DNA from 3 places in the Kitasatospora sp. NPDC059812 genome. Region 2 is predicted to be linked to each of the others. Evidence: riboswitches for the same ligand, from Rfam matches in the RefSeq annotation. Region 2 holds a riboswitch; each other region holds the start of a gene.
The links. Region 2 has a riboswitch for cyclic di-AMP ahead of ACFV6D_RS00340 (NlpC/P60 family protein). Riboswitches for the same ligand answer to the same signal wherever they lie in the genome.
Positions count from the first base shown of each region.

Region 1 (9,880 bases), on a different contig from region 2:
AGCGCGGTGAGTTCGCCGTCCGCGGCGGCATCCTGGACGTCTTCCCGCCGACCGAGGAGCACCCGCTGCGGGTGGAGTTCTGGGGCGACGACGTCGAGGAGATCCGCTACTTCAAGGTCGCCGACCAGCGCTCGCTGGAGATCGCCCAGCACGGCCTGTGGGCGCCGCCCTGCCGTGAGCTGCTGCTCACCGACGAGGTGCGGGCGCGGGCCGCCGAGCTGGCCGCTGCGCACCCCGGGCTGGCCGAGATCCTGGACAAGATCGCCGAGGGCATCGCGGTCGAGGGCATGGAGTCGCTGGCGCCCGTCCTGGTGGACGACATGGAACTGCTGATGGACGTGCTGCCGCTCGGCTCGGTCGCCGTGGTCTGCGACCCCGAGCGGGTCCGCACCCGGGCCGCCGACCTGGTGGCGACCAGCCAGGAGTTCCTGCACGCCTCCTGGGTGGCGGCCGCGGCCGGCGGGGACCGGCCGATCGACCTGGAGACCATCGACGTCTCCGCCGCCTCGCTGCGCTCGCTCGCCGAGGTGCGCGAGCACGCCGCCGAGATCGGCCTGCCCTGGTGGTCGGTCAGCCCGTTCGCGACCAGCGAGTCCACCGTGAACGAGGTGCTTGCCCGCGGCGGAGCCGCTGACTGGCACGGCGACGCCAACACGCTCACCCTCGGCATGCACGCCGTCGAGGCCTACCGGGGCGACACCGCCCGGGCGATCGCCGACGCCAAGGAGCGGCTGGCCGCCGACTGGCGGGTCGTGATGGTGACGGAGGGCCACGGGCCCGCCTCCCGGCTCGCCGAGGTGCTCGGCAACGAGGGCATCCCGGCCCGGCTGGTCGCCGACCTCGCCGAGGCGCCCACCCGGGACGTCGTCTACGTCTCCTGCGGCTCGATCGAGCACGGCTTCGTCGACGAGGCCCTGAAACTCACGGTCATCACCGAGACCGACCTGTCCGGCCAGAAGTCCTCCACCAAGGACATGCGCCGGATGCCGTCCCGGCGCCGCAACGCGATCGACCCGCTGGCCCTGGCCGCCGGCGACTACGTCGTCCACGAGGCGCACGGCGTCGGCCGGTACGTCGAGATGGTGCAGCGCACCGTCCAGGGCGCCACCCGCGAGTACCTGGTGCTGGAGTACGCCCCGGCCAAGCGCGGCCACCCCGGCGACCGGCTGTTCGTGCCGACCGACCAGCTCGACCAGGTCACCAAGTACGTCGGCGGCGAGGCCCCGACGCTGCACCGGCTCGGCGGCGCGGACTGGGCGAAGACCAAGCAGCGGGCCAAGAAGGCGGTCAAGGAGATCGCCGCCGACCTGATCAAGCTGTACTCGGCCCGGATGGCCGCCCCCGGCCACACCTTCGGCCCGGACACCCCCTGGCAGCGCGAGCTGGAGGACGCCTTCCCGTACGCGGAGACGCCGGACCAGCTGACCACCATCGCCGAGGTCAAGTCCGACATGGAGAAGTCCGTCCCGATGGACCGGCTGATCTGCGGCGACGTCGGCTACGGCAAGACCGAGATCGCGGTGCGCGCCGCGTTCAAGGCGGTGCAGGACGGCAAGCAGGTGGCGGTGCTGGTGCCGACCACGCTGCTGGTGCAGCAGCACTTCTCCACCTTCGCCGAGCGGTACGCGAACTTCCCGGTGTCGGTGAAGGCGCTCTCCCGGTTCCAGAGCGACAGCGAGGCCAAGGCCGTGCTGGAGGGCCTGTTCGAGGGCTCGGTGGACGTCGTCATCGGTACCCACCGGCTGTTCTCCTCCGAGACCAGGTTCAAGGACCTCGGCCTGGTCATCGTCGACGAGGAGCAGCGCTTCGGCGTCGAGCACAAGGAGCAGCTGAAGAAGCTGCGCGCCAACGTCGACGTGCTCACCATGTCCGCGACGCCGATCCCGCGCACCCTGGAGATGGCCGTCACCGGCATCCGCGAGATGTCCACCATCACCACCCCGCCGGAGGAGCGGCACCCGGTGCTGACCTTCGTCGGCCCCTACGACGAGAAGCAGATCTCGGCCGCGATCCGTCGCGAACTCCTGCGCGAGGGCCAGGTGTTCTACATCCACAACCGGGTGGAGTCGATCGACAAGGCGGCCGCCCGGCTCAAGGACCTCGTCCCCGAGGCGCGGATCGCCACCGCGCACGGGCAGATGGGGGAGAACCAGCTGGAGAAGGTCGTCGTCGACTTCTGGGAGAAGGAGTTCGACGTCCTGGTGTCGACCACGATCGTGGAGTCCGGCATCGACATCTCCAACGCCAACACCCTGATCGTCGAGCGCGGGGACACCTTCGGCCTCTCCCAGCTGCACCAGCTGCGCGGCCGGGTCGGCCGGGGCCGCGAGCGCGGCTACGCGTACATGCTGTACCCGCCGGAGAAGCCGCTCACCGAGACCGCGCACGAGCGCCTGGCCACCATCGCCCAGCACACCGAGATGGGCGCCGGCATGTACGTGGCGATGAAGGACCTGGAGATCCGCGGCGCCGGCAACCTGCTCGGCGGCGAGCAGTCCGGGCACATCGCGGGCGTCGGCTTCGACCTCTACATGCGGATGGTCGGCGAGGCGGTGGCCGAGTTCCGCGAGTCGCTGGCGAACGGCGGCGAGCCGGAGGAGGAGCCGCTGGAGGTGAAGATCGAGCTGCCGGTCGACGCGCACGTGCCGCACGACTACGCGCCCGGCGAGCGGCTGCGGCTGCAGGCGTACCGCTCGATCGCGGCGGTCAACTCGGAGGCGGACATCCAGCAGGTCCGGGACGAGCTCGTCGACCGCTACGGCAAACTGCCCGAGCCGGTGGAGAACCTGCTGCTGGTCGCGGCGCTGCGGCTGTACGCCCGGCGCTGCGGCATCGCGGACATCACCCTCCAGGGGGCCAACGTCCGGTTCGGGCCGGTGGAGCTGCGGGAGTCCCAGCAGCTGCGGCTGAACCGGCTCTACCCGCGCAGCCAGGTCAAGGCGGCCGCCCAGCAGCTGCTGGTGCCGCGGCCGAGCACCGGGCGGATCGGCGGCAAGCCGCTGGTCGGGCGGGATCTGCTGGGCTGGTGCAGCGAGTTCCTGTCGGCGATGTTCGACGACCTGGCGGGGTCGAAGAAGTAGCCCCCGCCCGCCCCACCGTCCGCCCCGTTCCCGCCTCGTCCCCGCCCCGGGCGGGCGGCGGGTAGGTTCGGGGTGTGACGACGAATGTTCCGGACGCGAAGCTGATCCTGCTGACGACCACCCACCGGGTGGCCCCCGGATTGCTGGCGTGGCCGGCGTGGGAGGCACTGCGGTCGGCAGGACGGGTGCTGGCGGCGGACGCGGGGCATCCGCAGGTGGCGGCGGTGCGGCAGGCCGGGGTGGAGGTCGAGGTCGTGGCGGCGGGGTCGGCGCCGGCACTGGCGCGGCTGCTGACCGGGCAGCCGGGCGGGGCCGGGCCGACGGTGTGGCTGGGCAGCCCGGACGGGGATCCGGGGCTGACGGACGCGCTGGCGCGGCTGGCGGTGGAGCACGCCGGTGAGGTGCCGGAGATCGAGGTGCTGCCGGGGTCGTACGACCTGCCGGGGGCGCGGCTGCTGGACCTGGTGTCGGTGATGGACCGGCTGCGCTCGCCGGGCGGTTGCCCGTGGGACGCCGAGCAGACGCACGAGAGCCTGGTGAAGTACCTGGTCGAGGAGGCGTACGAGCTGGTCGAGGCGATCGAGGAGGGGGACCGGGAGACGCTGCGCGAGGAGTTGGGCGACGTGCTGCTCCAGGTGTTCTTCCACTCCCGGATCGCCGAGGAGCACCCGGAGGAGGCGTTCTCGATCGACGACGTGGCCGGTGACATCGTCGAGAAGCTGATGTACCGGCACCCGCACGTGTTCGGGGACGTCGAGGCGGAGGGCGCCGCCGAGGTGGAGGCGAACTGGGAGCAGCTGAAGGCGGCCGAGAAGGCGGACCGGGAGTCGGTGCTGGACGGCGTGCCGGCCGGGCTGCCGTCGCTGGCGTACGCGGCGAAGCTGGTGTCTCGGGTGCGCCGGGCGGGCTTCGCGGGCGTGCCGGACGAGCCGTACGCGCTGCCGGCGGAGCTGACGGCGCAGTCGGCGGGCCGGCTGCTGCTGGCGGTGGCCCAGCGGGCGCACGACGCCGGGGTGGACGTGGACGCGGCGCTGCGCTCGGCCGCGCGCGGTTACCGGGACGCGGTGCGCGCGGCCGAGGGCCTCAAGCCGGTCGGCGAGTAGCGGGCCCGGGCGGGGCCTCAGGCGGCGGTGGCGGTGTTCTCGATCGGCCGCCGCTGCCGGGGGACGACTTCGCCGATGGCCTCGCCGACGAGGGCGAGGAGTTCGGCGAGGCGTTCGAGGTCGAGGCGGGCGGGCAGTTCGGCGAGGGAGACGATCCGCTCGCCGTCGGGGCCGGCGACGCAGAACAGGTCGATGGGGCCGAGGTGCTTCTCGGCGGTGTCGACGAGGGCGGCGATGTCGCTGGGGCGGCGGATGTCGCCGCCGACGCCGACGACGGGGCAGCCCGGCCGGTCGAGTTCGGTGGCGAGGTCCTCGGCGACGCCGGCCCGCTGGTCGGCGATCAGCACTCCGGCGGCTCCGGCGGCGGCGAACCGGCGGGCGAGCTCGGCTCCCGATCCGCCGTCGAGTACCGCGATGACGACGACTGACCCGCTGACCCGCATGGTCTGCTCCTCCCTGTGGGCGACACCGCACCGGCGCCCACGATTTCTGCGGAGGATCGTAGGCAGGTCCTGACCCTCCGCAACAGGGATTACCCCTCAGGTGACCAGGGTCACGCCCGCCACCCGGCCAAGAGCTGTCCAAGAGCTGTCCACGGACCGTCCACGAGGCGTCCACGGAGCGTTGGCGGGCCGTCCGCCGGGTGTCGACGATCCGGCTCCGCCGGTCGGGGTCGCCGGAGGCGGTGCGGCCCCGACCCACCGGATACGGTCGACGCATGCCAGTGCAGCCCGACCCCGCCGCCCCGCAGCTCTTCACCTGGGAGTTCGCCACCGATCCGTACCCCGCCTACGCCTGGTTGCGCGAGCACGCCCCGGTGCACCGCACGACGCTGCCGAGCGGGGTGGAGGCCTGGTTGGTGACCCGCTACGCGGACGCGCGGCAGGCGCTGGCGGACAGCAGGCTGTCGAAGAACCCGGCGCACCACAGCGAGCAGGCGCACCGCACCGGGCGGGTGGGAATTCCGGGGGAGCGCCAGGCGGACTTGATGACGCATCTGCTGAACATCGACCCGCCGGACCACACCCGGCTGCGCCGGCTGGTGTCGAAGGCGTTCACGCCGCGCCGGGTGGCGGAGTTCGAGCCGCGGGTGCAGCAGCTCACGGACCGGCTGATCGACGGCTTCGCGCAGCGCGGTTCGGCGGACCTGATCCACGAGTTCGCGTTCCCGCTCCCCATCTACGCGATCTGCGACCTGCTGGGCGTGCCGGCCGAGGACCAGGACGACTTCCGGGACTGGGCCGGGATGATGATCCGGCACGGCGGCGGCCAACGCGGCGGCGTGGGGCGGGCGGTGAAGCGGATGCGGGCGTACCTGCTGGAGCTGATCCACCGCAAGCGGGCGGATCCGGGCGAGGACCTGATCTCGGGCCTGATCCGGGCGAGCGACCACGGCGAGCACCTGAACGAGAACGAGGCCGCCGCGATGGCGTTCATCCTCCTGTTCGCGGGGTTCGAGACGACCGTCAACCTGATCGGCAACGGCACGTACGCGCTGCTGCGCAACCCGGAGCAGCGCAGGCTGCTGCAGGAGTCGGTGGTGCGCGGCGAGACGGCGCTGCTGGACACCGGGATCGAGGAACTCCTGCGCTACGACGGGCCGGTGGAGATGGCGACGTGGCGCTTCGCGACGCGGCCGCTGTCGATCGGCGGGGTGGACATCCCGGTGGGCGATCCGGTGCTGGTGGTGCTGGCCGCGGCGGATCGCGATCCGGCCAGGTTCGCGGACGAGAACACCCTGGACCTGGCCCGCACGGACAATCCGCACCTGGGTTTCGGCCACGGGATCCACTACTGCATCGGCGCCCCGCTGGCCCGCCTGGAGGGGCGGAGCGCACTGACCACGCTGCTTTCCCGGCTGCCGGACCTGCGGCTCGCGGAAAGCCCGGAGAACCTGCGCTGGCGGGGCGGCCTGATCATGCGTGGCCTGCGGGAACTCCCGGTCGAATTCACACCGGAGGCCCGCTCTCCGCACGCGCCGGTCACGTCGGCCGACGCTCCGACACGCTGACGGCGCGTCTCCGGCGGCTCGTGGAGCCAGGTCTGAACCCGCATTAATCCGGACATACCGCCGCCGTTGGTAGGCGATTGACCACGCGCCGTAATTTGTGTGTGATATCGGTGATATGAGCTTGTTATTGGTCTGATGATCTGTCTACTCTCCCTGGAGTTCGCAGCTGCGGACCTCGTGCGCGGAACGCCGAATCCTGCCCGCCGCGTCACGGGAAACCGACCAGACCCTGGGCAGGGGCGGGGGAACCAGGTTTGTTGCCGTTCCCCAACGGCTTGGGGTGAAGCCGCCCGAGCGGAATCGTTTCCGCTTTCGGCGGCCGGGCCACCTCCCGGTCCGAACCCGACAGCTCACCTCGCAGGCGTGCGGAGAGGGACCTCGTCATGCTGTTCGTTGGAACTGGCCGCCACCGTCGTCGCACCCAGACCGAGAAGGCCATCGCCGTCGCCGGTGTGGCCGGCGTCGGACTCGCGATGCCGCTCCTCACCGCCACCGGCGCCTCCGCCGCCCCGGCCTCCACCTGGGACGCCGTCGCCCAGTGCGAGAGCGGCGGCAACTGGAGCATCAACACCGGCAACGGCTTCTCCGGCGGCCTGCAGTTCACGCCCAGCACCTGGAAGGCGTACGGCGGCACCTCCTACGCCCCGCAGGCCAACCAGGCCAGCAAGGCGCAGCAGATCTCGGTCGCCGAGAAGGTGCTGGCCTCGCAGGGCCCGGGCGCCTGGCCCGTCTGCTCCCAGAAGGCCGGTCTGAGCAAGGGCGGCGCCCCGGCCTCCGTGGACACCTCCACGGACGCCAAGCCCGCCAAGCAGTCCGCCGCCAAGCCGACCCAGCAGGCGCAGACCCCGAAGCCCGCCCAGCAGCCGGTCCAGCAGGCCGCCCCGAAGCCGGCCGCCCAGCAGCCCGTCCAGCAGGCCCCGCAGCAGACGCAGCCGCAGACCCAGGGCTTCTCCGGCAAGGCCGGCTGGGACGCCGACGCGAAGGTGTACTGGTACCAGAACAACGGCGCCTGGTACTGGACCAGCCACCAGAGCGTCTACCAGCAGTACGCGGGCCAGCCCGCCGCCCAGCCGCAGTACGCGCCCCGCGCCGCGCAGCCCGCACAGTCCGCCCCGGCCGCGCAGCCCGCCGCCGCGCAGGGCGGTCACGACTACACCGTCCGGGCCGGCGACACGCTGTCGACGATCGCCGCCGCCCAGGGCGTGTCCGGCGGCTGGCAGTCGGTGTACGACGGCAACCGCGGCACCGTCGGCGGCAACCCCAACCTGATCATGCCCGGCCAGGTGCTGCACCTCGGCTGAGCGGCCCGGGCCCTGAGCGGCCCGCGCCCTGCGGGCGAAGGGGGACGGGCGCCGTCCCCCTTCGCCCGCATTCCCCCGTATTCGCCCGCTTCGATCGGGCAAGCAGGTGAACTACTGGTGGGTAGCCGGGCCACACGCTGAGACGGGACCGAGGCCAGCGCGGCCCCGGGGGCCGGGGCGGTTAGGCTCTGGTCGTAACGACTCCGCAATCGTCCCGCCGGCAGCACCCAACGTCAGCCGGACCCTGCTTCCGCAAGGAGATGCCTCGTGCCGTCCATCGATGTCGTCGTAGCCCGTGAGATTCTCGACTCGCGTGGCAACCCCACGGTCGAGGTCGAGGTCGGCCTCGACGACGGCAGCACCGGTCGTGCCGCTGTCCCGTCGGGTGCCTCCACCGGCGCCTTCGAGGCGCTGGAGCTGCGCGACGGTGACAAGAACCGCTACTTCGGCAAGGGCGTGGAGAAGGCCGTCCTGGCCGTCATCGAGCAGATCGGCCCGGAGCTGGTCGGCTACGACGCCACCGAGCAGCGCCTGATCGACCAGGCCATGCTCGACCTGGACGCCACCCCGGACAAGTCCTCGCTCGGCGCCAACGCGATCCTGGGCGTCTCGCTGGCCGTGGCGCACGCCGCCTCCGAGGCCAGCGACCTGCCGCTGTTCCGCTACCTGGGCGGCCCGAACGCGCACGTGCTGCCCGTTCCGATGATGAACATCCTCAACGGCGGTTCGCACGCGGACTCCAACGTCGACATCCAGGAGTTCATGATCGCCCCGATCGGCGCGGAGTCCTTCTCCGAGGCCGTCCGCTGGGGCGTCGAGGTCTACCACACCCTCAAGGGCGTGCTGAAGGAGCGCGGCCTGTCCACCGGCCTCGGCGACGAGGGCGGCTTCGCGCCGAACCTGGACAGCAACCGCGAGGCCCTGGACCTCATCACCGAGGCCATCCAGAAGGCCGGCTACGTGCCCGGCCGCGACATCGCGCTCGCCCTGGACGTCGCCGCGTCCGAGTTCTACGAGGACGGCGCCTACCAGTTCGAGGGCAAGGCCATCTCCGCCGCCGAGCTCATCGAGTACTACGCCGAGCTGGTCGACGCCTACCCGCTGGTCTCCATCGAGGACCCGCTGGACGAGTCGGACTGGGACGGCTGGAAGGCCATGACCGTCAAGCTGGGCGACAAGGTCCAGCTGGTCGGCGACGACCTGTTCGTCACCAACCCGGCCCGCCTGGCCAGGGGCATCGAGACCGGCACCGCCAACGCGCTGCTGGTGAAGGTGAACCAGATCGGCTCGCTGACCGAGACCCTGGACGCCGTCGAGCTGGCCCAGCGCAACGGCTACCGCTGCATGATGTCGCACCGCTCCGGCGAGACCGAGGACGTCACCATCGCCGACCTGGCCGTCGCCACCAACTGCGGCCAGATCAAGACCGGCGCCCCGGCCCGCTCCGAGCGCGTCGCCAAGTACAACCAGCTGCTGCGCATCGAGGAGATCCTCGACGACGCCGCCGAGTACGCCGGCCGCGGCGCCTTCCCGCGTTTCCGTTCCGCGGAATAGCAAGCACAGCCGTTCCGCGGAGTAGCAAGCACAGCCGCTCCGCGGAGCAGCAAGCTCAGCCGCTCCTCGGAGCGGCGAGCACGGTCGCTCCGCCGACCGGTGAGCACGCCTGACCGGTGCCCCGCCGTTCACCCCGTAGGGTGGACGGCGGGGCACCGTCGCGACCAGGAGGGGAACGGGAGATGGCAGGCTGGAGGATCCCGGGCTTGGCGGCCCGGCCTCGCTTCACGAGCCGGGCGACCGTCCTCGTCCTGGTGCTCTGCTCGCTAGTGGCGATCCTCGCCTACCCGACGCGGCAGTTCATCTCCCAGCGCGCCGAGATCTCCGCCCAGCAGGCGAAGGCCGACCGCTCCCGCCAGCAGGTCGAGCAGCTGCGCCGGGAGAAGGCCCGCTGGCAGGACCCCGAGTACGTCAAGGCGCAGGCCCGCGCCCGGCTGCACTACGCGATGCCGGGGGAGACCCCGTACATCGCGGTGGATCCGGCCGGTCCGGCCGCGGCCCGGCCCTCGGCGTCCGCCACCGGTTCCGCTGCCGCCGCCGGCTCGGCCGCCTTCGACGGCGCGTCCGGCGGCTCGGCGCGGGCCGCCAAGCCCTGGTACGCCAGCATCTGGGACTCGGTCGACGCCGCCGACACCACCGACGCCGCCGCCCCGGCCCCCGCCTCCCCCCGTCCGCTCCCACCGTCCCCCGCTGGAGACACCTCCCCCCATGACCACTGAGAACCACCCCGCCGTCTCCGACGCCGACGTCGCCGCCATCGCCGCCCAGCTCGGCCGGGTGCCGCGCGGCCTGCGCGGCGTGGCGCACCGCTGCCCCTGCGGCAACCCGGAC
Region 1 covers NZ_JBHWIO010000124.1:4,430-14,309, forward strand. Annotated here, with positions in the region: gene mfd (transcription-repair coupling factor) at 1-3,080, shown strand, start outside; gene ACFV6D_RS36190 (MazG family protein) at 3,155-4,183, shown strand; gene ACFV6D_RS36195 (SDR family NAD(P)-dependent oxidoreductase) at 4,201-4,626, opposite strand; gene ACFV6D_RS36200 (cytochrome P450) at 4,902-6,194, shown strand; cyclic di-AMP (ydaO/yuaA leader) riboswitch at 6,405-6,572, shown strand; gene ACFV6D_RS36205 (transglycosylase family protein) at 6,578-7,495, shown strand; gene eno (phosphopyruvate hydratase) at 7,763-9,049, shown strand; gene ACFV6D_RS36215 (septum formation initiator family protein) at 9,256-9,768, shown strand; gene ACFV6D_RS36220 (DUF501 domain-containing protein) at 9,740-9,880, shown strand, end outside.
Region 1: it holds a riboswitch for cyclic di-AMP, as region 2 does, so the genes downstream of both, ACFV6D_RS36205 (transglycosylase family protein) here and ACFV6D_RS00340 (NlpC/P60 family protein) in region 2, are expected to answer to the same signal.

Region 2 (9,880 bases):
GCAAGATCTTCGACAAGGCCGCCGACACCGCGATCGCCTACAGCCGGGCGCTGGACGCCGGCGGCGCGGGCCTGGTCCTGCGGATCAAGCACGCGGTCTTCGACAAGCTGGTCTACAGCAAGCTGCGCGCCGCCCTCGGCGGCCGGGCCACCCACGCCATCTCCGGCGGCGCCCCGCTCGGCGAGCGGCTGGGCCACTTCTACCGGGGCATCGGCTTCACCGTCCTGGAGGGCTACGGCCTGACCGAGACCTGTGCGGCCACCGCCTTCAACCCGTGGGACAAGCCGAAGATCGGCACGGTCGGCCAGCCGGTCCCCGGCGCCTCGGTGCGGATCGCCGAGGACGGCGAGGTCTTCTTCAAGGGCCCGCACGTCTTCACCGGCTACTGGAACAACCCGCAGGCCACCGCCGACACCCTCAAGGACGGCTGGATCGCCACCGGCGACCTCGGCTCGCTGGACTCCGAGGGCTACCTGACCATCACCGGCCGCAAGAAGGAGATCATCGTCACCGCGGGCGGCAAGAACGTCGCCCCGGCCGTGATCGAGGACCGCATCCGGGCGCACGCGCTGGTCGGCGAGGTCATGGTGGTCGGCGACCGCAAGCCCTTCGTGGCCTGCCTGGTCACCGTCGACCCGGACTTCTTCCCCAAGTGGAAGGAGCTCAACGGCAAGCCCGCCACCGCCACGGTGGCCGAGCTGAGCCAGGACCCTGACCTGCTGGCCGCCCTCCAGGCCGCGGTGGACGACGGCAACGCGGCCGTCTCGCACGCCGAGGCGGTCAAGAAGTTCCGCCTGCTGGACACCGAGTTCTCCGAGGAGAGCGGCCACCTGACGCCCTCCCTCAAGCTCAAGCGCAACCTCGTGCTGAAGGACTTCGCCGCCGACATCGAGGCGATCTACCAGAAGTAGCCGCAGGGCCCCGTCTCCCCGGAGGGAGGCGGGGCCCGCTCACGTACCTAGGCCGCCAGCAGCGAGGTCAGCCGCCCGGCCAGCAGGTCCCAGCGCCAGGAGCGCTCCACCCAGCGCCGCCCGGCCTCGCCCATCCGCCGCCGCAGCTCCTCGTCGCCCAGCAGCCGGACGATCCGCTCGGCGGCCGCGGCGGCCGAGCCGCCCGGCACCACGTACCCGGTCTCGCCCTCCAGCACCGCGTCCGGCGCGCCGCCGGAGTCGCCCGCGACCACCGGCAGACCGGTCGCCGAGGCCTCCAGGTAGACGATGCCCAGGCCCTCGACGTCCAGCCCCCCGCGCCTGGTCCGGCAGGGCATCGCGAAGACGTCCCCGGCCCCGTAGTGGGCGGGCAGCTCCTCCCACGGCACCGAGCCGGTGAAGCGCACCGAGGCCCGGACTCCCCTGGCGTCGGCCAGCTTCTCCAGGTCCGCCCGGTACGGGCCGCCGCCGACGATCAGCAGCACGGCGTCCGGCACGTCGGCGAGGATCTGCGGCATCGCCTCGATCAGCGTGTCCTGCCCCTTGCGCGGCACCAGCCGGGAGACGCAGACCACCACCGGCCGGTCCGCCAGCCCGAGCCGGCGACGCACCTCGGCGCCCCCCGAGCCCGGGTGGAAGGTCGTCTCGTCCACGCCCGGCGGCAGCTGCACCATCCGGGCCGCGGCCTGCGGCCCGACCGCGCCCGCGATCCGGGACCGGGTGTACTCCCCCAGGTACGTCAGCACGTCGGTGCCCGCGCCGATCCGCCGCAGCAGCTGCCGGGCGGCCGGCAGCTGGGCCCAGGCGGCCTCGTGCCCGTGGGTCATGCCGAGCAGCCGCGCCGCACCGGCCCGGCGCAGCGCGGGCGCCATCAGCCCGAGCGGGGCGGCGGCGCCGAACCAGACCGAGTCGCACTTCTCCGCCCGCAGGATCTCGGCGGCCCGCCGGGTGACCCGCGGTGTGGGAACCATCACCTTCGTCCGGTCCCGGATCACCGGGAACGGCTGCTCGGCGTCGAAGCGGGCCACCTCGGTGCCGTCCCGCCAGGTCGAGGCGTACACCACGATGCTCCCGGCGGGCTGACGTACAGCCATGTTGTGCACGAAGGCCTGGATGCCGCCGGGGCGGGGCGGGAAGTCGTTGGTGACGATCAAGGTTCGGTGCATTCAGGCCACGGCTCGCTTGTCGGGGGGTGCGCGGTGTACCGCTGGGTGATCCGTACGATAGGTCAACACCATGACCCGCCGGGAACGGATCCGCGCACGGCAACCGTTTCACCCCCGGGTCAGTCCTAGAACCTAGGCGGCCGGTGGCGGCCCGGCCCAGCGTGCCGTGCCCGCCCCTCCGACCGCCCGGGCGTCCGTCGCGCGGCGCCTCCGGTGGGACGTCCGAGACGAACGAGGGAGCGCAGTGGAGTTGGCCCCGGCCACCGAGTCCGGTACACCCAGCGGCGCCGCCGGCCCCGGCCCGACGCCGGCCGCCCGGCAGGAGCCGGCCCGTGCCCCCGGCCGCCCGTTCGGGGCGCTCGCCGCACTCGGCGCCACCTGGCTGGCCACCCGGACGGTGCTGGTGCTGCTGATGACCGGCGTGGTCAAGGGGCTCGGCGGGGACATCACCGCCGACGTCTGGATGATCTACCACGCCTGGTACGGCGTCCTGCAGACCGGCACCTTCCCGTTCGACGACGTGACCTGGCAGTACCCGCCCGGCGCGGCCCTGGTGATCCTGCTGCCGGGCCTGCTGCCCTGGTCGTACCTGGTCTCCTTCTGGGTGATCTGCGGGATCGCCGACATCGCCGCCACCGCCCTGCTGGTCCGCACCGGACTGCGCCGGGGCCGGGCACTGACCGGCGCCTGGATGTGGGTGGTGGCCGTGCCGCTGCTCGGCCCGATGGTCTACAACCGGCTGGACATCATCGTCACCACGATCGCCCTGGCCGGCCTGCTGGCGCTGATCCGCCGCCCGGCGATCGGCGGGATGCTGCTCGGCCTAGGCGGGATCATCAAGATCTGGCCGCTGCTCGCCCTGATCGGCACCCCCTCCGGCCGCCGCACCCGCCGCGCCTGGACGCTGGCCGCGGCCACCGCCGTCTCGGTGGGCTTCCTGCTCGCGGCCGGGATGAACGGCGCCTTCGGCTTCCTCGCCTTCCAGAAGGAGCGCGGCATCGAGGTGGAGTCGCTCGGCGCGCTGCCGCTGCACTTCGCCCGGCTCGCGGACGCCTGGGACGGCAAGGTCACCATGAACTACGGCTCCCCGGAGATGCTCGGGCCGTGGGTCCCCGTGATCAGCAAGGTGATGATGGCCGGCACCGTGCTGGGCTTCGCCTGGCTGCTGCTCTGGCGCTTCACCGCCAAGCGCCGCAACGCGGCCACCATGTACGACGCGGCGCTCAGCGCGCTGCTCATCTTCACCGTCACCAGCCGGGTGATCAGCCCGCAGTACCTGGTCTGGCTGATCGGCGTCGCCGCGGTCTGCCTGACCGTGCGCGGCAGCAGCCAGCGGCCGGTGGCCCTGCTGATCCTGCTCGCCTGCCCGCTGACGCTGGCCGAGTTCCCGCTGATGTTCAGCCGGATCCTCGCCAGCGAGCGCTGGGGCGTCACCGTGCTCAGCCTGCGCAACCTGCTGCTGCTGGCCGCCACCGTGCTCTCCTGCATCCGGCTCTGGCGTGCCACCCGCGGCCCGGCACAGCTCCCGGCGACGGTGGTGCTGGCCAAGCCCGAGGCGGTGCCCGCCGGCGCCTACCCGGTGCGCCCCGGCATCGCCTACGAGCAGGACCTGCTGGACGGCATCGACCGGCCCGGCACTCCGGCCAGGCAGCGGCCCGGCACCCCGGCCAGGCAGCGGCGCTGAACGACGCGCACCGTCAATCGCGCAGCGCGGCCACCTCGGCCAGCCAGAGCCGGGTGAACTCGGCCAGGCCGACGCCCGGTCCGGCCCGGAGCAGCCGGTCGAGCCGGCGGTCCCGGTCCTCCCCCTGCCCGTCGGCCGCGCCGACCGCCCGGTAGAACGCCACGAGCCGCTCGGGCCCGTAGCGCCGGGCGATCAGCTCGCAGGCGAGCCACGCCTGCTCGTACGCCTGGGCGATGCCGTCGGCGCCCGCGGTGAAGTCCCGGTCGGCGGGCAGCGCGGCGGGCAGCCGGCCGGCGGCGACGTCCCGGGCCAGCTCGGGGGCGATCTGCTGCGGGCGCCGGCCGGAGCCACGGTAGGCGGTCCAGTCGGCGACACCCTCGGAGAGCCAGAGCGGTGTCCAGGCCCGGGTGTCGGCCCTGGTCGCGACGTGGGTGGCCTCGTGGGTGACGACCACCTGCCGGCCGAAGTCGCTGAGCCGCCCGAACGTCCCGGGGTTGACCAGCACCCGGTCGGCGGGGGTGTGCCAGGGCGCGCCGGGGGCGGCCGAGGTGACCGCCGCCATGCCCGTCCAGCCCGCCGGGTCGACCTCCAGCAGCCGGGCGAACTGCTCTGCGGTGGCGGGCACTTCGAGCAGCAGGCGGCCCGCCCAGCCGGTGCCCCAGACCTCGCTCACGGCGGGCACGGCCCGGTCCGCCACCGCGACCAGGCCGGCCGGGTCGGGTCCGTCGGCCAGGCCCAGCACCAGGCAGTGCGCGCCCGCCGCGGACCGGGCGGAGCCGAGGTCCCAGAGTGCCGGGGGCCCGCTCGCGCTCTCCTCCCGGTCGACCCGCCAGCTGCCGCCGGCCCGGACCAGGTCGATCCGGCGCGGGTACACCACCGGGTAGTCGTCGTACCCGGTGATCCGGACCGCCAGGTCGGCGGCGGCCGTGAGCCGCTCCGGCCCGGCGTCCGCGCCGAGCACCAGGTTGCGGTAGCCGGCCTCGATCGCCGCCGGTCCGGACCAGGAGGGCAGCGCCCGGGCCCGCGTGCCCAGCAGTGCGGCCACCTCGGCCCGCCGGTCCGCCGCCCACCGGCCCGACGCCCGCCCGGCCGCCGAGGGGGCCGCCGGGGCGGCCGGCGGCAGCGACAGCTGGGCCAGCCCGCCGGCCGCGAGCAGCAGCGCACCGCGCCGGGACAGCGTCCGGCGGGCGCCGTCTATCGGGTAGGGGGCGTCGGGGTCGGACAGTGCCGGGCTCAGAGCCGGACCACCCCCGCGACCGGCATCGCGTTGACGCTCTCGTAGCGGACCCTGGCGCCCGGGTAGGGGGCGTGCACGATCACCCCGCCGCCGGCGTACATCCCGACGTGGTGCATGTCCCGGTAGAAGATCACCAGGTCTCCCGGCCGCGCTTCGGAGAGGCTGACCCGCTGCCCGGCGTACGCCTGGGCCTGCGAGGTGCGCGGCAGGGTCACTCCGGCCTGCCGCCAGCTGTAGTACATCAGACCGGAGCAGTCGAAGGCGCGGGGCCCGGTGGATCCGTAGAGGTAGGGCGAGCCGATCATCCGCACCGCGGCGGCCAGCGCGGCCGCCCCGCGCTCGGAGGCGGGCGGGGCCGTGCCGAGGTCCAGCCGGTCGGTGCCCCGGGTGGCGCGCTGCTCGGCCTCCTGGGCGTCCTGGGCGGCCATCCGGGCCCGCTCGGCGACGCCCAGGCTGTTCAGCAGCCGCTGGGCCTTGGTGAGCCGCTGCTGGATCTGCTGCTTGCTGTCGGCGAGCGAGCGGCGGGCCTGGTCGAGTTCGGCGAGCTTGCCGGCGGTCTCGGTGCGGCGCTGGTCGAGCCGGCGCTGGCGGGTGGCCAGTTCGTGCAGGGTCTCCTGCTGCCGCTCGGCGGCCTGGTCGAGGGTGCGGGCCCGGGACAGGTAGCCCTCCGGGTCGGTGGAGAGCATCAGCTGGACGGTCTGGGCCATGCCGCCGCCGCGGTACTCGGCGCCGGCCACGGTGGCGAGGTCGCCGCGCAACTGGTTGAGCTGCTCCTGGGCGACGGCGATCTCGCCCTGGAGGACGGTCGTCTCGCCCTGGAGGCGCTGCTGCGTCTCCAGGGCGGCGTTGTACTTCTCGGACGCCTGCTCGGCCTCGCCGTAGAGCTGTTCCACCTGCGCCTTGACGTCCTTGCGGGTGGGCGTGTCCGGCACGGCGGGGGCGGCCTGGGCGCTGCCGCCCGCCGTCACGCCCAGGGCGGTGGTGGCGGCCGCGGTCAGCACCAGCGCACGGGCGAGCAGTTGGGGACGACGGTGCACGGGCATGGCGGCAGCGGCTCCGATCCGGCGGTGGGGCCCCGCCGCCGCACCAACGCGGGCGGCCCTGGAAGCGGAGTCCGGTGGCAGACGTTAGCGAGTCCGGGCAACCGAGTCCAAACCCCTGCCAACCCGAATATTTGACCCGTAATCGGACATCAGTCCGAGGCGCCGGAAAAGCCGCAGGCCCGGCCTTCCGTGGTGGAAGGCCGGGCCTGGGAGGGCCTGCGCGAGGATCAGACCCGCACGATGGAGGTCAGCGGCATGTTGCCGACCGCCTCGTAGCGGACCGACGCGCCGGGCTTGGGCGCGTGCAGCACCTGGCCGTTGCCGGCGTAGATGCCGACGTGGTGGGCGTCCCCGTAGAAGATCAGCAGGTCGCCGGGCTGGGCCTGGGAGAGGTCGGTGCCGATCCGGGTACCGGCGTGGGCCTGCTCCTGCGAGGTGCGCGGCAGCGCCACGTCGACCTGGTTGAACGCCCAGACCATCAGGCCCGAGCAGTCGAAGGAGCCGGGGCCGGAGGCGCCGTAGACGTACGGGCTGCCGATCTTGGAGGCGGCGATGGACAGCGCCGCGGCGCCGCGCGAGCTGCCGGCGCTCGGCTTGGTGACCGGCGCGGCGGGGGCCTGCGACGCGCTCAGGTCGGTGCGGCTGTTGTCGCGGGAGGAGCGGTCGGCGGCCTGCTGGGCCGCCGCCTGCTGCTGGGCGGCCTTCGCGGCGGCGTCGGCCTTCGCCTTGGCCTCGGCGGCGGCCTTCTCCTCGGCCGCGCGGATCGCCTGGCGCTCCTGCTCGGACAGGGTGTTGAAGAGGTCCTGCGCGGCCTTGAGCTTGCCCTGGACCTCGTCCTTGGCGCTCTTCAGCTGCTGGGTGGTGGTCTCCATCTCGGCGAGCTTGCCCTGGGCCTCGGAGCGCACCTGGTCGAGCTTGCGCTGCTCGTCCTGGAGCTGCTTGAGCTGGCCCTTCTGGGTGCCGCCGGCCTGGTTCAGCGTGTCGGCCTGGCTCAGGAAGGTGTCCGGGCTGGCGGAGAACATCAGCTGGACGGTCTGCGATATGCCGCCGTTGCGGTACTGCTCGCCGGCGATCTCGGCCAGGCCGCCCTGAAGGTCGGTCACCTGCCCCTGCTGCCGCGCCACCTGGTCCTGGAGGTCGGTGACCTGCTTCTGCAGCTGCTGCTGCTTCTCCTGGGCGGCGTTGAGCTTCTCGGTCGCGACCTCGGCCTGCTCGTTGAGCTGGTCGACCTGCTCCTTGACCTGGTCCTTGGTCGGCTGCGGGTCGGCGTGGGCGCCGGACTGCGCGGACAGCGCGACGGCCGCGGCGGCGAAGCCGGTCATGATCGAGACCCGGGTGCGACTAGCGGGCTTGGGACGACGATGGGACGCCACGAAGGCGGACTCCTTCTTCCTACGCCGTCTACCGGGTGAGCTGACGGGTTCGGGCCGGAAGCGTGCCCTACGACGCCTCACGGCCGTTCCACCGGCCGACCTGGCGCCGATTCACCCCGGAGGAACGTGGTTCCCCGGCTCCGTTCGACAGCACCCCCGACTGCTGGGCTCCCCGTCGGGCAGGCACTGGGCCCGCCCCGCTGCGTCACGAACTCGACGGAAACCACCGCCGTCACCCTGGCTGGGCGATCGGGAGTGCGGTGGTTCGGGGCACGACCCTAGTAACTGAACCGTGATCCGTTCAAATCCTTGTCAGAAAAAAGACGGAAGAAGACCAAAGTTCTTTTGTGAATATGACACATAGTGATCACCGCCGTACGCAAAGCTGATCAGTCTTCACCGGGGACTCGCACGGCGGACAAAACCCGAACGCCACCCCCGGTCGGAGGGTGGCGTGGATCACAGGCCCGGACGGGGCCCTTCGGGCGTGTCGGGCCGTCAGACCCGGCGGATCGTGTTGATCGGCATCGCGTCGACCTTCATCACCTTCACCACGTCGCCGGTGTGCGGCGCGTGCACCACCATGCCGTTGCCGATGTACATCCCGACGTGGTGCCGGTCGGGGCCGTAGATGACCAGGTCGCCCGGCTGGGCCTGGTCCAGCGTGACCTTGGTGCCGACGTTGCCCTGCTCCTGCGAGGTACGCGGCAGCGAGACGCCGGCCTGGCCGTACGCCCAGACCATCAGGCCCGAGCAGTCGAAGGTGGTCGAGCCGGTGGCGCCCCACACGTACGGCGAGCCCTGCTTGCTCATCGCCTTGGCGACGGCCACGCCCGCGTAGCCGCCGGCCTGCGGGAGGCTGCCGAGGTCGGCCCGGTCGCTGCCGCGCGAGGCGCGGTCGTCCTGCTGCTGCTGGGCCCGCAGCGCGGCGCGGTCGGAGGCGCTGAGCGAGTTCAGCAGATCCTGCGCGGCCTTGAGCTTCTGGTTGACGTCCGTCTTGGCCTGGTTCAGGTCCTTGGTGGTGGAGTCGAGCGAGGCCAGGACGGCGGCGGCCTCGGACTTCTCCTGGTCCAGCCGACGCTGCTGGTCCAGCAGGCCCTTGAGCGCCTCGGACTCGCTGGCGCTGGCCTGCTGGGCGCTGGACGCCTTCTCCAGGTAGCCGGACGGGTCCGAGGAGAGCATCAGCTGGACGGACGGGTCGATGCCGCCGGTGCGGTACTGCTCGCCCGCCACGCCGGCCAGGCCGGTCTGGAGCTGGGTCATCTCGTCCTGGCTGCGGGCCACCTTGTCCTGCAGCTGGTCGGACTGCTTGCGGAGCTGGTCGGCCCGCTCCTTAGCGCCGTTGTACTTCTCCGCCGCCTGCTCCTGGTCCTGCTGGAGCTGGTCGATCTGCGCCTTGACGTCGCTCTTGCTGGGCTGGGGCGCGGCGTGCGCGGCGACCTGCGCGGAGAGGGCGACCGCGGTCGCCGCGGCAGCGGTGAGCACGGAGACCCGGGCGCGGCTCGGCTGCTTGGGACGGCGGTGGGAGGCCAAGGGAATTGCTCCTTCTTCCATCGGCCTCACCCGATCAGGTGAGAATCCGGAAAATAGGTTTGACGCCACACCCTAGGGAAGATCCACGGGTTTTGCCACTCCCCCGAAGGCGTGAACTCCACTTCCCCCGCAGGCTTCACCGGATGTGCACACCGCCGCAAACCGGGCGCTGACCAGGCGTCATTCCGTCGAGGCAGCCGTCAGGGCCGCGCCAGCCGGTTCAGCAGCAGAACGGAAGCCACGGGGCGCGCGCCCGCCTTCCGCACGCCCTCCGCGACCTCCCGGTCGGTGGACACCACCACCACCGGACGCCCCTGCGGCTCGGCCCGCACCAGACGGCGGATCAGCTCGTCCGCGGTCTCGCCGGTCCGGCTGAACCGCACCCGCACCCCCCGCGGTGGCGCCATGATCACCGGAACGTCCAGGTCCTGCCCGTCGAACACGCAGGTGACCTCCGCCTGCGTGCGCTGGGCCAGCATCGCCAGCCCGCCCAGCAGCCGGATCCGCTGCTGCTCCAGCGGCAGCGTCGGATAGCCCGTCTTGGTCACGTTGTAGCCGTCCACCACCAGGTGCACCTGCGGGATCGCCAGCAACTGGTCCAGCAGCGCCGGATCGTCGTCGGCCAGACCGCGCCGGGCCACGTCGTGCGGCGAGGCCGCCCCCGGCACCACCGCCTCCACCAGGTCCCCCGGCCGGATCTGGGAGACCGGCAGCGCCAGCTCCCGCTGGAGCCCCTGCGCCGACTGCAGCACCGTGTCCAGCAGCAGCCGCAGCCGCATGTCCTCGACGCTGCGGCCCTCGCGGGCCGACCGGCGGCCCTGCTCGGCCGCCGTCTCCAGCTCGCCGACCCGGTGCCGCAGCCGCCGCGCCTCGGACTCCGCAGCGCCGCGCTCGGTGGCCGCCTGCGCCCTCGCG
Region 2 covers NZ_JBHWIO010000001.1:72,397-82,276, reverse strand. Annotated here, with positions in the region: gene ACFV6D_RS00365 (long-chain fatty acid--CoA ligase) at 1-911, shown strand, start outside; gene ACFV6D_RS00360 (glycosyltransferase family 4 protein) at 959-2,095, opposite strand; gene ACFV6D_RS00355 (glycosyltransferase 87 family protein) at 2,340-3,779, shown strand; gene ACFV6D_RS00350 (hypothetical protein) at 3,793-4,824, opposite strand; gene ACFV6D_RS00345 (C40 family peptidase) at 5,013-6,059, opposite strand; gene ACFV6D_RS00340 (NlpC/P60 family protein) at 6,287-7,432, opposite strand; cyclic di-AMP (ydaO/yuaA leader) riboswitch at 7,443-7,592, opposite strand; gene ACFV6D_RS00335 (NlpC/P60 family protein) at 7,931-8,965, opposite strand; gene ACFV6D_RS00330 (NYN domain-containing protein) at 9,166-9,880, opposite strand, start outside.

Region 3 (9,880 bases), on a different contig from region 2:
CCCGGGCCGCGGTCAGCGCGCCGTCGGCCGGGTCCAGGGCCAGGAAGAGACAGGTCGCGAACAGGTCGGTGTCCAGCTCGGTCAGCAGCCGGCTGGTCCGGGCCAGCGTGGCGGCCGGATCGTGCCCGTCCGTCGCGTACGCCCGCAGGCCGCTGCGCAGCTGGCCCATCACCGCCGTCGCCTCCGCGTTGTGGCCCTGGACGTCGCCGATCACCAGCCCGATCCGGCCGTCCGGCAGCCTCAGCAGGTCGTACCAGTCGCCGCCGATCTGCATGCCCTCGGTGCTCGGCAGGTAGCGGGCGGCACTGGCGATCCCGGGCAGCCGGGGCAGGGTGCGCGGCAGCATCGCGCGCTGCAGCTCGGTGGCGCGGTGGTGGTGGGTGTCGTACAGCCGGGCCCGCTCCAGGGACTGCGCCAGGATCCCGGCGAACGCCGAGTACAGGGTGCGGTCCTCCCGGCCGAACGCCCGCTCGGCGGAGAAGGTGATCAGGCAGGAGCCCACCTGCCGCCCGGAGGCGACCAGCGGCAGCACCGCCCAGGAGGCCGGGGTGAGCGGGCCGTGCCGGCCCCGGTCCGGGCCGGGCTCGCTGAACAGCGGGGCCGAGCGGGTCAGCGCGTGCTGCATCACGTTCTCGGAGAGGTCCGCCAGCCGGGTCAGCTCGGTGCGCCTGGGCCCGCCGTACACGGTGTGCGAGACGGGCAGCAGCTGGCCCTCGTCCACCAGGTCCAGGACGATGCTGGCGGCGCCGAACGCCGGGCGGGCGACGTCCGTGACGGCGGTGGTGACGTCCCGGACGGTCACCGCCCGCGACAGCGACCGGGTGAGCGCGAGCAGCAGCGCCGTCCGGGCCCCGGCCGGGGTGGACTGCTCCTCGGGCTGCTGTCCGGCCTGCTGCCCGGGGTGTTCCCGGTCCCGGTCCCGGCCGCGGCCCTGGCCCCGGTCGGAGAGCAGCCCGGCGACCCGGACCGGCCGGCCGTGGACGTCCAGCATCACCTCGCCGGTCTCCTCGATCCGCGCCACCCTGCCGCCCCCGCGCAGCACCCGGTACCCGATCCGGTACCACCCGCCGGTGGTGAGCGATTCGGCGAGCGCCGCCTGCACGTCCGGCAGGTCCTCCGGGTGGACGATCCGGTCCAGCTCCGGGGCGGAGCCGTCGGCGGTGGCGGGCTGGCCGGTGACCCGGAACGCCGCGGCGTCCCAGTAGCTCTCGCCGGTGACCAGATCGCGTTCGAAGGCGCCGTGCCCGGCCGCCCGGACGGCGAGCGACAGCATCGGGTGGGCCAGCCCGGCGGGGAGGCTGCCGGCCCCGTCCGGCGGCGCCCCGGCCGGATCCTGGGGTATCCGGGCGTCCGCGTGGTCGAGCAGGTGGGACAGCCGGTGGGCGCAGGCCTCGCCGATGGTCTCCAGGACGTCCAGGTCGCGGCGGGGGACGGTGCCCCGGTGGGCCAGCGCGAGGGCGAGGACGCCGACCGGCCGCTCGTCGACGACCATCGGCAGGGCGATCACGGCGACCATGCCGGTGCCCATGCCGGCGTTCTTGTTCGGGTAGTCGACGCTGGTGTGCTCGGGACTGAGCAGGTAGGGGCGGCGTAACCGCAGGGCCATCGCGGCGGGGAGGTCACCGGCCGGATCGACGATGCTGTAGCGCTCGTGGGCCCAGTCCGGCAGCCCGTGCGAGGCGGTCAGCCGGAGCATTCCCGCGGAATCCAGCAGGTAGAGCGCGGAACCCTCGCCGGTGATCCAGCCCGGCCCCTCGGCGAGGACGGTGCCGAGCAGTTCGGCGGCGCTGGTGCAGCCGAGAAGTAAGCGCACGCAGCGCATGGGGCTGCGGGCGGTGGGACTGCTGCGCGGCGTCCGGCTCTCGTCCTCGGAGGGGGGAACCCACGGCGAGGTCAGGTCCATCGGATACCCGGCCTTTCCGCTCTCGGGGGGTGGGTGCCCTCTGGGTGCCCGAACGGGCACTTAATTCTTCATACCTTATTTCTCAAGCGGGTGCTGAAGCGGGTGAATGGTGACCCAGACGGCGCACCAGCACCAGCGTCCGGTCGTCCGCCGCGTCCCGCGCCACCGTCCGGACCAGCCGCTCCGCCGCACCCCGGGTGAGCTGCTGCTGCGTCCGCCACGGCCGCACCACCGGCTCGGCCGCCGCCAGCAGCCGACCCACCCCCTCGTCCAGGTCCCGACCCGGCACCTCCACCAGGCCGTCACTGAACAGCAGCAGCGAATCGCCCCGCCGCAGCCGCCCCGACACCGCCGGGTACAGCACGCCCGACACCAGCCCCAGCGCCGGACCGCCGTGCCCCGACCGCGCCCAGCCGCCGCCGTCCGCCCGGCGGAACTGCGCGGGCGCCGGATGGCCGGCGTTGAACAGCCGGTAGTCGCCCGTCGCCGGACGCAGCGCGAGGTGCACCGCCGTCGCGAAGTCGTCCTCCCAGCCCATCCGCACCAGATGGTCGTTGGCCGCCGGCAGGAACGCCTCCGGCGGCACCCGCCCCAGCAGCATCGCGAACGCGCCCGACAGGTGCGTCGAGCGGGCCGCCGCCCGGCTGCCCTTGCCCGACACGTCCACCAGCAGCAGTTCCAGCAGATCCTCCTCGGGGCGGTGCGCGCACAGTAGGAAGTCACCCGAGAACGAGGTGTCGCCGGCCGGCGCCAGCGCACTGTCGAAGTGCCAGTCGAGCAGCCGCTCCGGAAGCCGGGCCAGCGTCCGGGTGTGCTCGGCCAGCTCCAGCAGCATCGAATCGCCCTGCGTCCCGCGCAGACCCAGCCGGTGCCGGAACCGGTTCGCGGCCAGCACCGTCACCGCGGTCGCGGCCAGTACCAGCGTCACCCCGATCCGCACCCCGAGCGGATCCCGCACCACCGCCCCCAGCACCCCGCCGGCCAGCGCCGCGCACACCAGCACCAGCAGCTGCCCGCGCCGCAACAGCAGCCCGCCGACCACCAGCGGCAGCACCAGCGCCGACGGCGGCCAGCTGTACGGCAGCACGATCGGCAGGACGCTCAGCACCGCCGTCACCCCGAGCAGCACCCCCAGCGCGTACCGCGCGGCCCGGGCGTTCCCGTCCAGCAGCCGCAGGTACCACCGCCGCGCCCTCGCTATCGGTGCGGGCACGTGGACCTCCGCCAAGGGGTCGGCGGTCCCCTGTCATGACCACCAGTCAGCCCGGCCACACTAACCCGTCCACCCCCACCACCCCCAGGCCGCTGCCTGCCCGCCGCACGGGAAGTCGGCGGGTCCGACTTCTCGCGCATGTGTCACCCGGGGCGCTGGCCGTTCCGTCGTCGTGGGAGGCCGGGCGGGTCGTGCCGCGGCCGGTGCGGTGGCCGGTGTCTCAGGGGGTGGGCCAGGTGCGGAGGCCGGTGGTGAGGAGGGTGATGAGGCGGCTCTGGGTGGTGGCCAGGTCTTCGGCGAGCTGGAAGCCGCCGCCGATGGAGAGGGAGGCGAAGCCGTGGGCGACGGAGCGGACGGTGCGGGCGGCGTGGATCGCCTCCGCGCCGTCGAGGCCGTACTCCCGCAGGACGGCGATGATCACCCCGACGAGCCGGCCGGCCGCGCGGGTGAGGTCGTCGTCCGGCTGCGGGGCCTGGGGGAGGGCGTTGTAGCGGTGCGGGTGCTCGGTGGCGTACGCGTGGTAGGCGCGCAGCACGGTGGCGACGGCGTCGTCCCCGCTGCGGCCGACGGCGGCCTCGGCGAGCCGGTCGGCGAGTTCCTCGGTGACCCGGACGGCGATGAGCCGCCGCAGTTCGGTGAGGCCGCCGCTGACGTGCTTGTACAGCGACGGGGTGGCGACCCCGGCCCGGGCGGCGACGGCGGCCAGGGTGAGGGCGTCGGCGCCCTGCTCGTCGATGAGGGCGAGGGCGTGGTCGACGACCTGCTCGGGGGTGAGTCCTACTCGGGGCATGGTGTGGGCTCTCCGTCGGTGGAAGGCGTACGTGGCGGGGCGGGGCGGCGCGTGGGGGCGGGGCTGACGTGGGCGGACGGGGTGGGCGGGGCTCAGGCGAGTTCGGCGAGGAAGGGCAGCAGGGCGCCGGCGGTGGCCTGCGGGTTGTCGGCCATCGGGTAGTGCCCGGATCCGTCGATCATGACCTTCCGCGCGTTGAGCGCGGCGGCCTGCCGGTCGGCGACGGCTTCCGGCTTGGGGAAGTCGGGGTCCTTGCTGCCCATGATGACGAGCGAGGGGCAGCGGACGGCCGCGGTCCAGCCGACGGGCGCGGAGTCCCCGCCGACGTGTCCGCGGGTGGCGGTCTTTCGGCCGGGGGTGCGCATGGCGGCGACGAGTCCGGCCACGTACGTGTCGAAGTCGGCGGGCTTGGCGCCCGGGTAGGCCAGCTTGCGGTGGTAGAGGCCCCAGAAGGCGGGCGAGTGGACGGTCAGGGCGCCCATGACGCGGAGGGCGCCGCGCATGAGGGCGCCGGGCGGGGGGTTCTCGACGAAGGCGTCGATCAGGGCGATGCCGGCGACCCGTTCCGGGGCGTCGCCGGCGGCCTTGACGACTGTCGCGCCGGTGTAGGAGTTGCCGACCAGGACGGCGCGGCCGATGCCGAGGTGGTCGAGCAGGGCGAGGACGTCGGTGGCGATGGCGGCGGGGGAGTAGTCGTCCCAGATGATCGAGGATTCGCCGAAGCCGCGCAGGTCCATGGTGATGACCCGGCGGCCGGCGGCGGCCAGCAGCGGGTGGAGGTGCCGGTAGGCGGCGCGGGTGTCGAGCATTCCGGGGAGCAGCACGACGGGGGTGCCGTCGCCCTGCCGGGTGTCGTCGTAGGCGAGGCGGCCGCCGGTGACGTCGAGGTACTGGGTGGTGGGGGCGCTGGTGGCGTTCATGGTGGGCCTCCGGGGGCTGCCGGTGCGGGCTTCGGCGTGCTGCCGATAGCCATAAAGCTAAGGCTAATAGCCTTAGCCGTCAAGCCTTCGCACCCTGTGGGGCGGGGGAGGTCAGTGGTGAGTGCCTGAATGAAGGGCCGTCCGTTGACGTCCGATCACGTGAGGTGGCGTCAATGGTGTTCAAGCGTGCCCAAGGGGCCCAAGGGGGACAAAACGCCCTTCGCGTCCCAGAGTGCCCCGCCTGTCTCCGGTCGTCCCGGGCGAACGGCTTGGAATCAGGGCCTCCTAGGATTAACGTTTGATAACGCAGCGCGGTCCTCAACGCCGTACCCAGACGGCACCGTGCGCCGTCGCCTAATCCCGCCGACCGGCCTCCGGGCAGGTCAGGGAGCCGGGGAACCACGTTCCTTGGGGTGAATCGGCGGGGCTTCGGCCCAGCCGTAGGAGACCTTCCTGCTCCGAACCCGTCAGCTAACCCGGTAGGCGCGAAGGAAGGAAAGGAGCGCGCCTCCGTGGCGTCGACGCACACCCCGGCACACCCGGCCGGCCTCGCAGCAGGTACCCGGCTCCTCGACCACCCCGGCCCGGACGGCCCCGAGTACGCGGGCCCGGACGCCGAGACCAACCGGCACCGGATGCCGCGTCAGGTCCGTGGGACCTCCCCGCTGCTCGGCGTCACCGCCGTCGCCGCGACCCTGGGCGCCACCGGCTTCGCCTCCGCCACCCCGGCCGCCGCCCCCGCCATCGAGACCCCGGACGAGACCCCGGTCGCCCTCTCCGCCGACCCCGGCCTCGCGCTCGCCGCCCGCATCCAGCTGCAGGCCGACAGCCAGCGCACCGCCGCCGAGGAGGACGCCCGCGTCCAGGCCGCGAAGGAGGCGGAGGCCAAGGCCGCCGCCAAGGAGGCCGAGGCCAAGCGGGCCGCCGAGGAGGCCGAGCGGGCCAAGGCCGCCGCCCTCACCCTGCCGGTGCGCGACTACCACCTCACCGCCCACTACGGCCAGAGCGCCCGCTACTGGGCCCACCTGCACACCGGCCTGGACTTCGCCGCCGACACCGGCACCCCCGTCTACGCGGTCGGCCAGGGCACCATCACCTCGGCCGGCTGGTCCGGCTCGTACGGCTACCGGATCGTCGAGACCCTGCCCGACGGCACCGAGATCTGGTACTGCCACCTCTCCTCGATCATCAAGGGCTCCGGCAAGGTCGGCTCCGGCCAGCAGATCGGCAAGGTCGGCGCCACCGGCAACGTCACCGGCGCGCACCTGCACGTGGAGGTCCGCCCCGGTGGCGGCGCCCCCGTCGACCCGGAGACCTGGTTCCAGCAGCGCGGCCTCAACCCCTGACGCACCCGCGAAGCCCCGGCCGCCGGAACCGAAAGGCACCGGCGGCCGGGGCTTCGCCGCGTCACTCCTGCGCCGGGTCCGCCGGGTCCGCCGGGTCCGCCGGGTCGGCCGGCCCCGCCGGGTGCGCGTCGGACTCTTCCTGCGCCGGCCCCGCCAGCTCCTCCAGGCGGGCGTCGAACTCCTCCTGCGCCAGCCCCGCCAGGTACGCGTCGATCTCCTCCTGCCCCGGCTCCGGCGCGAGGTCCGGGAACTCCTCCACCAGCAGTCGCGGCAGCCCGGGCACCGTCCACTCCCCGTACAGGTCGAGCGCGGCCTCCACCGCCGCCTCCTCGAACGCCCCGAAGTCCCCGGCCAGTTCGTCCGGCATCGGCCGCCCCAGCGCGGTCAGCTCGGTCAGGTTGCGGTAGCTGCGCCGCATCAGGCCCTGCTCCAGCAGCCGACGCGCGCCGTCGGTGGCCATGCCGACCGAGATCACCCGGGTCGGGCTCCAGCCCTGCTCGTCCACCTCGTCCAGCCAGCCGGTCTGCGCCAGTGCGGCGAACCTGGCCAGCCGCTCCTCCTGCGCCAGCTCCCGGAAGCCGGTCAGCCACTCCCGCACCGCCTCCGGATCCGTGACGTCCGCCCCGTACGCGTGCAGCAGCAGCGCGTACAGCCGGGGCCAGGTCACCAGGTCGGCGCGGCGCAGCAGCCCGGCCGCGACCTCGCCCTGCCACTCGGCCTCGGCGTGCAGCCGCTCCTGGCGCTTGGCGTTGAGCCGCTTGGCGGCCCGCTGGTGGTCGGTCAGCAGCCGGACGGCGGCGCCGTACGCGAACGGGTCCGCCTCCGGTTCGGGTTGGACGTACAGGTAGAGCCGCTCGTACAGCAGGTGCTCCACCGCGTTCGAGGTCAGTTCGGGCCAGCCGTCGTGCATCCTGCCCTCGCCCAGCTCCAGCAGGGCCAGCACCGCGCGCAGCGGCGCTTCGGCCACCGGGGTGCGGTCCTCTTCCGCCGCCCAGGCGAGCAGGTCGGCGGCCCTGGTGCGCGGGGCGAGCCGCAGGTCTTCGTCGTTCATAGCTCGAACGGTAACCGCTGGCCGGGAGTAGGGTCGGCTGCCATGGTCCCCGTACGACTCACCGGCCCCCGGCTGGCCATCCGCGAGTATCACCACACCCCCGGCGACGTGGACGCGCTGCACGGGCTGTTCGGCGACCCGGAGGTCACCCGCTACCTCCCCTTCGAGCCGCGCGACCGCGAAACCTGCGCCGACCAGATCGAGCTCTACCTGGAGGAGGCGATGGCGCCGGAGCGGGACACCTACCGGCTGGCCGTCACCCGGCGCGACGACGCCGAGGACCCGGTGGACGCCGTGCCGATCGCCCACGCCTCCCTCACCCTCGGCAAGCACCGCTCCGCCCACCTCGGCTACGTGCTGGGCCGCGACGTCTGGGGCCGCGGCTACGCGGGCGAGATCGCCGGCCTGCTCTGCGAGCTCTCCTTCGAGGCCCTCGGCGTGCACCGGCTGGCGGCCCGGGTCGACGTGGACAACGCCGCCTCCGCCAAGGTGCTCCTCCGGCTCGGGTTCCAGCTGGAGGGGCGGGTCCGGCACGACCTGTACAAGGGCGGCGCCTGGTCCGACTCGTACCTGTACTCGCTGCTCGCCGACGAGTGGACCGGCGCGACCGGCTGACCTTTCGGCGCGGACGTCCGGCGCGGACATCTGGCGCGGACATCTGGCGCGGACCCGGGGCAGGCCTGCCAGGTCAGGCCCGGGGGGTTAACCCCACCCCCGATCCGCCAGGCCTCCGGATCCTCCCCGGCCCGCCGTTCGACCAGACTGATGCCATCAGCAGCCGAGAACGAGGGACCGGGGCCGGGACATGAGCATCAGCCGAAGCACGCAGGACCGCGAGTGGGACGTCCTCGGTGGTTACGGCGACGACCCGCGTCCCGCTCGGGCCCACCGGACCGAGGAGCCGCCGGCCGTCTGGCGGGCGCCGTTCTCCAAGCACTACTACCGCGAGATCGGCTACACGCTCACCGGCCTGCCGCTGTCGGTCATCGGCTTCTCCGTCTCGATCATCCTGTTCTGCATGGGGGTCGGCACCTTCGTCACCGTCCTCGGCCTGCCCGTGCTCGCCCTCCTGACCACCGTCGCCCGCGGCATGGGCCGGATGGAGCGGGCCCGGGTGCGCGGCATGCTGGCCCTGGACGTGCCCGCCCCGGCGCCGGTGCGCCAGACCCGCCCGGGCACCTGGGGGGCGATCACCGCGCGGCTGGCGGACCCGGCCGGGTGGAAGGCCGCGTTCTACCAGGTGGTGATGTTCCCGTGGGCGGTCCTCAGCTTCGCCCTGTCGCTGGTGTTCCTGCTGCTCGGCTGGGCGATGGCGCTGTACCCGCTCTACCAGTGGGTCTTCCCGGCCTTCACCCCGTGGCGCGGGTACCGGCTCTTCGACTTCTACGACAGCGACAACGTCCAGCACGTCTACTACGTCGAGGGGGCCTGGCAGATCGCCGGCTTCTCGCTGGTCGGGGTGCTGCTCATCATCCTCACCGCCCAGCTGGTCCGCGGCCTGACCAACGTGAACCGGGCCGCCGCCCAGGGCCTGCTCGGCCGCTGAACCCCGCGGGCCTTCCCGGTCCCGCCCGCTTCCCCGGTCCCGCCCGCCTCACCGGCCCCGCCCGCGCCCCGGACGTGCTCCGGATGCGGACGGGGCCGGCCCGTGTTCGGATGGCCGGGTGGCCGCCGCACACACCCCCGCCGACCCGGGCGCCCTGGGCCGGGACATCCTGGTCACCTCCCGCCCGCTGGACGAGTACTGCGACCTGTTCGACCTCACCCGGGCCCAACTCGCCGCGCTGCCGGGCCCAGTGCTGGACTGCCCGGGCGGCGCGGCCGGCCTGGCCGCCGAGGCGCGCCGGCTCGGCTGCCGGGTGATCGCCGCCGACCCGGCGTACGCGCTCCCCGCACCCGAGGTCGCGGCCCACGCGCTGGCGGCCCGGGCGTCGATGGCCACCGCGATGGCCGCCCGCCCGCACCTGTACCCGTCGCCGCGCTCCTGCCGACCGGACCGCTACCTGCGCAGCTGGGACCGCGCCCGCCGCCTGTTCGCCGCCGACTCGGCCGCGCACCCGCAGCAGTACGTGGCCGCCGCGCTGCCCCGACTGCCGTTCGCGGACGGCGCCTTCGCGCTCACCCTGAGCGGCTACCTGCTCTTCGCCTACCCCGAACTGTTCGGCCCTGAGCGGCAGTTGGCCGCCCTGGTGGAACTCGTCCGGGTGACCTCCCCGGACGGCGAGGTCCGCGTCCAGCCGCTGCACGACGGCCACGGCCTCCGCTGCGCCCACCTCGACCCGCTGCGGTACGCGCTCGGCGAGCGCCGCGTCGCCAGCGAGATCCGCCGCTTCCCCCGCGCCGCGGACGGCCGCACCCGCCGCGTCCTGGTCCTGCGGTCCGCCGACCACCGCCGCCGGTCCGCCGCCGAAAAGTAATGGTCTCTCCTGGTTAGCACCCCTATACTCGCCCGCATGAGCGAGACGACCATCAGGCGCGCCGGGGCGGCCGACGCCGACCGGCTCACTGAGCTGATCCAGGCCTCCACCGCCTACCGCGGCGACTACGCGGCGATGATCGACGGCTACCGGGTCACCCCCGAGTACGTCGCCCGGCACGAGGTGTTCCTGGCCTCGGACCCGACCACCGACCGACTGCTCGGCTTCTACGGCCTGATC
Region 3 covers NZ_JBHWIO010000100.1:18,992-28,871, reverse strand. Annotated here, with positions in the region: gene ACFV6D_RS33540 (SpoIIE family protein phosphatase) at 1-1,903, opposite strand, end outside; gene ACFV6D_RS33535 (PP2C family protein-serine/threonine phosphatase) at 1,986-3,116, opposite strand; gene ACFV6D_RS33530 (TetR/AcrR family transcriptional regulator) at 3,337-3,906, opposite strand; gene ACFV6D_RS33525 (alpha/beta fold hydrolase) at 3,999-4,826, opposite strand; cyclic di-AMP (ydaO/yuaA leader) riboswitch at 5,168-5,326, shown strand; gene ACFV6D_RS33520 (M23 family metallopeptidase) at 5,339-6,172, shown strand; gene ACFV6D_RS33515 (hypothetical protein) at 6,234-7,223, opposite strand; gene ACFV6D_RS33510 (GNAT family N-acetyltransferase) at 7,266-7,838, shown strand; gene ACFV6D_RS33505 (sensor domain-containing protein) at 8,029-8,769, shown strand; gene ACFV6D_RS33500 (hypothetical protein) at 8,888-9,640, shown strand; gene ACFV6D_RS33495 (GNAT family N-acetyltransferase) at 9,677-9,880, shown strand, end outside.
Region 3: it holds a riboswitch for cyclic di-AMP, as region 2 does, so the genes downstream of both, ACFV6D_RS33520 (M23 family metallopeptidase) here and ACFV6D_RS00340 (NlpC/P60 family protein) in region 2, are expected to answer to the same signal.